One region of the Paenibacillus sp. YPG26 genome, then DNA from elsewhere that is predicted to be linked to it. Evidence: riboswitches for the same ligand, from Rfam matches in the RefSeq annotation. Region 1 holds a riboswitch; the other holds the start of a gene.
The links. A riboswitch is a leader RNA that binds a small molecule or an ion and turns the genes downstream of it on or off. The one in region 1 is predicted to bind thiamine pyrophosphate.

Region 1 (4,196 bases):
CGCACGTTATTTAAGAATGTCTCATTCCGCCTGCTTGCAGGCGAACGGGTAGGGTTGGTTGGCGCTAATGGCGTTGGGAAATCTACGCTTATGAATATCTTGACAGGCAAGCTGCTCAAGGACAGCGGGAAAGTAGAGTGGACTCCAAAGGTGCGTTACGGCTATCTGGACCAGCACTCTATTCTTACTCCGGGCAAGACGGTTCGTGATGTGTTGAAGGATGCCTTCCTTCCGCTGCTGGAACTTGAACAGGAAATGATAGAGATTACCAATAAGATGGGCGATGCCTCTCCAGAGGAGCTTGAAGAGCTGCTTATTCAAATGGGCGACATTCAGGAGCAGCTGGACCTTGGAGACTTCTACCTGATTGATGTCAAAGTCGAAGAAATGGCTAATGGACTTGGGCTATCCGCGATTGGTCTTGACCGTGATGTCTCTGCTCTTAGTGGTGGACAGCGTACGAAGGTGCTTCTAGCTAAGCTGCTTCTTGAGAAGCCGAATGTGCTGCTCCTCGATGAGCCTACGAACTATCTGGATGTGGAGCACATTCAGTGGCTAACCAATTACTTGCAGAACTATCCTTATGCATTCATGCTGATCTCCCACGATACAGAATTTATGAATAAGGTTGTCAATGTGGTGTATCATCTTGAGTTCGCCAAGTTGACCAGATACACGGCTAACTATGAGAAGTTCCTGGATATGGCGGATATCAACAAGAATCAGCATATTGAGGCCTATGAGAAGCAGCAAGAATTTATCAAGAAGCAAGAGGATTTCATACAGAGAAACAAAGCTCGTTACTCAACTTCTGGCCGTGCCAAGAGCCGTGAGAAGCAGCTTGAACGTATTGAGCGTATTGACCGTCCGGAGGAGGCTGCCAAGCCTACATTCGGATTTAAGGAAGCGCGGGCCAGCGGAAAGACGGTATTTGAGGGAATTGATTTTGAGATCGGTTATACTCACGCATTGCTGCCCAAAATGTCCATGATCATTGAACGCGGGGACAAGATTGCTATTGTTGGGTGTAACGGTGTCGGTAAGTCTACGCTGCTTAAGACAATTCTAGGCAAAATTCGTCCAATTAGCGGGAAAACGTACCAAGGTGATTTCTTGTTCCCGGCTTATTTCGAGCAAGAGGTTCGCGCAGAGAATATCACACCGATTGATGATGTATGGAATGAATTCTCTCATCTGAATCAGCATGAGGTACGTGCTCATTTAGCGCGCTGCGGCTTGAAGAATGAACATATCACCCGTCCTCTTAAGGCGCTGAGCGGGGGAGAACAAGCTAAGGTACGTCTGTGCAAGCTGATGATGCGCGAGACGAATTATATTCTGTTCGACGAGCCTACGAACCACTTGGATGTGGTTGCGAAGGAAGAATTGAAACGTGCCCTTAAGGAATTCAAAGGGACTGTTATTCTTGTATCACACGAACCTGATTTCTATGAAGACTGGGTTACCAAGACTTGGGATGTAGAAGCCTGGTCAACAAAATAGACATAGCTCCATAGCTCATCATTTCTTTAACCACATGAACCCTTAGATCACTCCTTAATGGAATAGTGATCTGAGGGTTCTCTATATTTCCAAAACATGTTACAATGGCACTAACCTGAATAGTTACACACTAGGGGGGCCGATTCTGGCTGAGATGGAAGTTCACACTTCCGGACCCTTTGCACCTGATCTGGGTTATACCAGCGTAGGGAAGTGGTACTCGTGAATGTCACACCATAATTTAAGCTATGGGAAGAAAGGAATTAACCATGCTGTAATATGGCCGTGATCAGAGCTTTCGCTTTGATATGAACGTGTTGCCGCTCTCTATGAGAGCGGCTTTTTTGCATGTGCGTATACCACTTTACTCATACGTCTGAAAGGGAGTTGGAGATTAATGAGCTCTTCTCATGAACTGCACGTTATTTCAAATGGAGAGCAGGACCCTTCTAAGCTGGTATCGGTTGTAGATGCCATTCACCCTCACATCCATGCTTTTCATCTAAGAGAACGGCGCTGGAGCGCGAGAAAGATATCTTCTGCGGTCGAGCAGCTTCTGGAACTAGGAGTCCCTGCCCACAAATTGTATATCAACGACAGGCTGGATATTGCGATGTCCTACACTCTGGGAGGTGTGCAGCTGGGAGCAGAAAGTCTTAATCCGTTATTGGCAAGAGCTGTCAGTGCAGGTAAGCTCCGAATTGGCCGTTCGGTTCATACTATCGAGGAGTCTTCGGCTGCTTATGGGCACAAGGCGGATTACATTCTGTATGGCCACGTATACCCAACAAGCTCGAAAGATGGGCTGCCAGGGCGCGGAATCTCCGCTCTTGCCGAAGTCTGCAGTAAATCCAGAATTCCAGTCATTGCTATAGGGGGCATTACACCCAATTGTGTGAAAGAGATCGTGCAGGCTGGTGCATCAGGGATTGCGATCATGTCAGGAATTATGAATGCGGCAGATCCGGCATCGGCCGCGAAAGCCTACCGGTGCGCGCTGGATCAGGCTGCGGCAGCCATGTTTAATGGAACAGCAGCCTTAATCATGAAGGAGAGTGAACCCTCTTGGGCGGACGGAAAATAATTATTATTGGCGGAGGAATTATAGGAAGTTCCCTTGGTTATGAGTTGGTGAAGCGAGGTGAGAGTGTAACGATTGTGGAACAGACGGACCTGGCTTCTGGTGCTTCTGGCGCTGCTGCAGGCATGCTGGCTGCGGATTGTGAGCACTTCGAGCATTCAGAGCTTCAGAACCTGGCCAGATTAAGCAGGGATCTTATCCCGGCCTTGGTGCATGAAGTGAAGGAGATAAGTGGGATTGACGCAGGACTGAATCAACAAGGGTTCCTGACCCCAGCCAGAGACAATCTGGAAGCTGAAGAACTTCAGGCCAGAATAATTGCTGAAGCAACAGGACAATGGTGGGTGCCGGAGCAGCTGGCAGCAGCGGAGCCTGCACTCGCTAAGGGATTAAGCGGAGCCATTTACAGGTCAGAAGAGATACAAGTTATGCCCTCCAAGCTTACTGAAGCATTGGCATTCAGTGCGCAAGCCACAGGTGCAGTATTGCTTCGTCAGACTGAGGTTACCCGCATACAAGTGCATAATAAGCGGGTTGAAGGAGTCCAGACTTCTAGAGGATTCCTGCCTTGTGATCAAGTAGTGCTGGCCGGGGGATGGGGAACAGAGCAGCTCTTGCAGCCGCTGGGCTTGTCCTTTCCTCTTGAGCCGGTAAAAGGGGAGATTGTCGAAGTACAAAGCAGCGTCCCTCTATTACAGGCTACGTTGTATGCGAAATCTATCTATATTGTGCCCAAACCAGGCAACAAGCTGTGGATAGGGGCAACAAGCATTCCGGGTGACAGCTCACAGGGGGTATTCGCTGATAGCATTGTCAGATTGATAAGTGAAGCGGCCAAGTGGATCCCAGACCTGAGACATGCCCAGTTCGAACGAGCCTGGGCGGGCCATCGTCCCAAGTCACCAGACGGACTGCCGTATATAGGGGGATTCCAAGAGCTGCAAGGACTTTATGCCGCTGCTGGCCATTATCGTAACGGAATTCTTCTGAGTGCCATAACAGCGACAATGCTGGCTAACGAGATGGAAGGCAAGGATACACCTGGGATTAACCTGGACGCATTTAGACCTGACCGGTTCCAGCGCCAGCTTGAAGGAGGCGTGCTGCGATGAAGCTGCGTATTAATGGTCAATACATGGACTTGAACGAAGGCACAATTCATACGGTTGAAGATCTGCTGGATCACTTGAATTTGGGCGTCAAGACAGTGGTTGTCGAGAGAAATCAGGAGATATTGAATAAGGAACAGCATTCGGTTACCTCGGTTGAAGATGGCGACACAATAGAGATTGTACATTTTGTAGGGGGCGGTTAAGATCATGTTAACAATAGGACCACATCAATTTCAGTCACGGTTATTGCTAGGAACAGGCAAGTTCTCTGACCTGGAGCTACAGAGTCAGGCGGTTGAAGTGTCTGAGACCCAGATCCTTACTTTCGCTGTTCGCAGATTAAATTTGTCGAATCCGAACCAGGAGAATTTCCTTGAGCGGCTTGATCTGAAGAGATACACATTACTTCCTAATACCGCGGGAGCCGTTACTGCCGAGGAAGCCGTCCGTATAGCCAGACTAGCGAAAGCCTCGGGACTTTGTGATATGATCAAAGTAGA
Region 2 (4,196 bases), 1.6 Mb from region 1:
GGGCCGTCTTGGCTCCCTCCGCGGGAAGAGTCTCATCATGGTACTCCATGGCCCGCTCCGGATCGAGCGAGAGGTGGAACTGATCTCTCCAGCGGAACTCGAACCTCGCCTTGGAGAGCGCATTGTCACGATCCTGCGCACCGGGATGGCCTTTGGCCAGGTCAGCGGCGTGGGCAGCTATTTTGTAAGTGACGACTCCCTCTCTTACATCTTCTTTATTCGGCAGACCGAGGTGCTCCTTCGGGGTCACATAACAGAGCATCGCCGTACCGAACCAACCGATCATAGCGGCGCCTATGGCTGAAGTAATATGATCATAACCCGGCGCAATATCGGTCGTCAGCGGTCCGAGCGTGTAGAACGGCGCCTCATCGCAGATATCCAGCTGTTTATCCATATTCTCCTTGATCAGGTGCATCGGCACATGGCCCGGTCCTTCGATCATCACCTGCACATCATGCTTCCAGGCAATCTTAGTGAGTTCCCCGAGCGTCTCCAGCTCCGCGAACTGGGCTTCATCGTTCGCATCCGCAATGCTGCCCGGGCGGAGACCATCGCCAAGCGAGAAGGCGATATCATACGCCTTCATAATCTCGCAGATTTCCTCAAAATGCGTATACAGGAAGTTCTCCTGATGATGAGCCAGGCACCAGGCCGCCATAATCGAGCCGCCCCGGGAGACGATGCCCGTCAGACGCTTCGCCGTAAGCGGAACATAACGCAGCAGCACTCCGGCATGAATGGTGAAGTAATCCACTCCCTGCTCGGCCTGCTCAATGAGCGTATCGCGGTAGACTTCCCAGCTCAGGTCCTCGGCTTTGCCATTCACCTTCTCCAAGGCCTGGTAGATCGGAACCGTTCCAATCGGAACAGGAGAGTTGCGGACAATCCACTCCCGGGTGGTGTGAATGTTCTTGCCTGTGGACAGGTCCATAATCGTATCCGCGCCCCAGCGGGTGGCCCAGGTCATCTTCTCCACTTCCTCTTCAATGGAAGAGCCTACGGCCGAGTTGCCAATATTGGCATTAATCTTGACCAGGAAATTCCGGCCGATAATCATCGGCTCGCTCTCCGGGTGATTGATATTGCTGGGAATAATAGCTCTGCCGCGCGCCACTTCATCACGCACGAACTCGGCTGGCACATTCTCGCGAATCGCAATGAATTCCATCTCCGGGGTGATGATCCCCTTCCGTGCGTAATGCATCTGGGTCACATTATGACCCGGCTTCGCCCGCAGCGGACGTCTGCCTGAATGCGGGAACTGCTGCGTATTGGCCCTTGGATCATCGGTCAGATAGCCGTTATCCTCCGGCTTGATCTCTCTTCCTTCATACTCCTCCACGTCCCCACGCTCCATAATCCAGGCGCGGCGGTTCTCAGGGAGCCCCTTCGTAATATCGGTCTGCGCCGCGGCATCGGAATACAGGCCGCTCGTATCGTACACACGGACCGGCGCATTCTCTTGACTGCCATAGCTGTCGGAAGTGGGGCTGAGCGCAATCTCGCGCATCGGCACACGAATATCCGGCCGTGAGCCTTCCACATATACCTTGCGGCTGCCCGGCAGGGCGGAAGTCTGAAGCTGAATCGTCTCTTTGGTCATAACAAAAAAAGCCTCCTCTGTGAGTTATCCGAGAAAGGCCGAGCGTGTAAATGGACATAACAAGACCTCTTAGCAGACACTAAAAAGGGTCTCTTGAAGCAGACAGACTTCGTCCATTTCAATTCCTCCGCTGGCATTACCCAGATCAGGTATAACGGTCGATAGTGGAATTCCTATCCTCTCAGCCCAAAACCTTGAGCTCCCGCTTGATATGCAGTTGTCGGTATAGAAGTTGAACTATAAGCAGTTCACAAGTTCAACTTCTATACTATCTTAACTTAACCCTGCTAGATTTACAATCGCAGACTATAAATGATTAATTTTCCAGCATTCAGGCGGCTAAACTCTGCTTTGGCACACTTCCCAGTGCTCTACTTATTGTATGTTTGGAAGAATAGAGGTATGCTAATAAGCTGATAAAAATATATGTACGAATAAATGAAGGTGAGTTTGATGGGAGAATCCATTTTCAATAAAATACCCGCGGGCGCGGCCCGGCAGCACGTTCCCGAAGCCAGGGTGGCCGCTGCCAGGACCAGCCGCGAGATTGTCGGCGGAGGCGATCCGGATGCCGGTTATTTCCGTACGCTGGAAGCCAGCGGTATTCTGCTGAATGCGTCGCAGATTGCAGCGGTGCGCCATTTCAAGGGACCGCTGCTGACCCTGGCCGGGGCCGGTTCCGGCAAAACCTCCGTCCTGATCTGCCGCACCGGTTATCTGCTGTCGGTAAGACGTGTCGATCCGCGGGAAATTCTGCTGCTGACTTTCTCCAGCAAGGCCGCCCAGGAGATGCGCGACCGGATTGCCGTTCTGCCGGGCATTCATCCGCACGATGTCCGTCTCCTGCAGGCGCGGACATTCCACTCCTTCTTCCTGCAGCTGATTCGCAGGCAGGGCAATGAGCTGGAGATCTGGAGCGAGACCCGCAGACAGCACATTCTGCTCAAGCAGATTATGCGGGAAATGGGTCTTCAGGATGCTTATCAGCCGGAGACACTGCTGTCCATGCTTTCCTCCTACAAGACCAATCTGGTAGATCTCCCCGATATGCCTGAAGACAGTGTGACCGAGCGGGAGACCAAACGCATTCTACTGCAGTATGAGCAGTGGAAGCTCGATCACGAGAAGATGGACTTCGATGATGTCCTGATCCTGGCCTACCGGCTGCTGAAGGGGAGTCCCTCCCTGCTGCGCACCATTCAGGACCGCTTCCGTTATATTATGGTGGATGAGTTCCAGGACACGAACCATCTGCAGTATGAGCTGGTCAAGTTGATCGCCGCCCCGCAGGATCATCTCATGGTGGTTGGCGATGATGATCAGACCATCTATTCATTTAACGGGGCGCGCAGCGAGTATATTTTGGAATTCGAGAAGACTTACCCGAAGGCCAAAGTCATTACGCTTACTATTAACTACCGCTCCGGGACACGGATTGTCGGTCTTGGCAATGAAGTAATCCGGCACAACAAGCACCGCAGAAGCAAGACACTGGAGGCGGTTAGATCAGGAGCTTCGGGGCCGATGTACACGCGCCCGCTCTCCAGTGACGAAGAAGCGCGGCTGGCTCTCGACCGCATTGAGCATGAGGTTCGGGCCGGCAGACGGAATTATGGGGACTACGCCGTGCTCTACCGGGCAACCAGCAACAACCGGGCCATTCTGGAGCAGCTCATGATCCGGGAGATTCCATATATTGAATATGGAGATGGTCAGCTCCTCTATGAGAATGCCCTAGTACTCCCGCTTGTGGACCACCTAAGACTGGGCCTCAACCGGCGGGATTTCACCGCGATGGAGAGCGTGCTCCCAACGCTCTATATCAACCGGGAACGGGGCATGTCCCATATTGTCCAGCAGGAATCGATTCGGGCCAAGAAAGGCCCGCTGGTTCATCTGCTGACCTTGTCCGGGCTTAAGGACTTCCAGCTGGCCAAGATCCAGGACCGGCTTGAGCTGATCCGCACGCTCTCCGGGATGAGACCAGCGGCGGCCATCGCCCGGATGAGAGAGAAATTCTACAATGCTTATGTCGAGGCGGATGAACGGAAGCTGCTGACCCAGCACAAGGAAATGATTAAGGAGATGCTGGATGAACTGGAAGCTTCTGCAGATCGCTTCGATACAGTAGTAGGCTTCCTTGGATTCATCAGCGATGTGATCCAGAAGAGCCGGGAGCAGAGCAGCGACAAATCCCGGGAACAGGGGAACCGTGTAGCCCTGATGACCATCCACCGGTCCAAAGGGCTTGAGTTCCCGGTTGTGATGCTGATCGGCGCCATCGAAGGCAGCCTGCCGCACAGCTCGGCGATCGAAGCCGACCGCATGAAGGACACCGCCTATTCCGAAGTGGGCGGTGCCTCCAAGGGGACAGCCGCCCTGGAAGAAGAGCGGCGGCTTGCCTACGTCGCGATCACCCGCGCCAAGGAGGAGCTGATCATCAGCTCCCCCGCAAGGTACCGCGGCAAGAAAGCGGCCGTCTCGCGCTTTCTGCTCTCGGCCTTCGGCGGCGATGCAGCCGAAGGCGCGGCCACCCCTTCGAGCGCTTCGCGCGCTCGAAGGGAAGTGGCTGCGGGCGTGGCTTACGCCC

Region 2: another riboswitch for thiamine pyrophosphate. It lies ahead of thiC (phosphomethylpyrimidine synthase ThiC); the one in region 1 lies ahead of LDO05_RS09210 (thiamine phosphate synthase).

The regions. Positions count from the first base shown of each region.
Region 1 is NZ_CP084530.1:1,955,094-1,959,289, forward strand. It holds gene LDO05_RS09205 (ABC-F family ATP-binding cassette domain-containing protein) at 1-1,503, shown strand, start outside; TPP riboswitch at 1,626-1,732, shown strand; gene LDO05_RS09210 (thiamine phosphate synthase) at 1,901-2,587, shown strand; gene thiO (glycine oxidase ThiO) at 2,569-3,696, shown strand; gene thiS (sulfur carrier protein ThiS) at 3,693-3,899, shown strand; gene LDO05_RS09225 (thiazole synthase) at 3,904-4,196, shown strand, end outside.
Region 2 is NZ_CP084530.1:374,267-378,462, reverse strand. It holds gene thiC (phosphomethylpyrimidine synthase ThiC) at 1-1,606, opposite strand, end outside; TPP riboswitch at 1,712-1,822, opposite strand; gene LDO05_RS01745 (UvrD-helicase domain-containing protein) at 2,060-4,196, shown strand, end outside.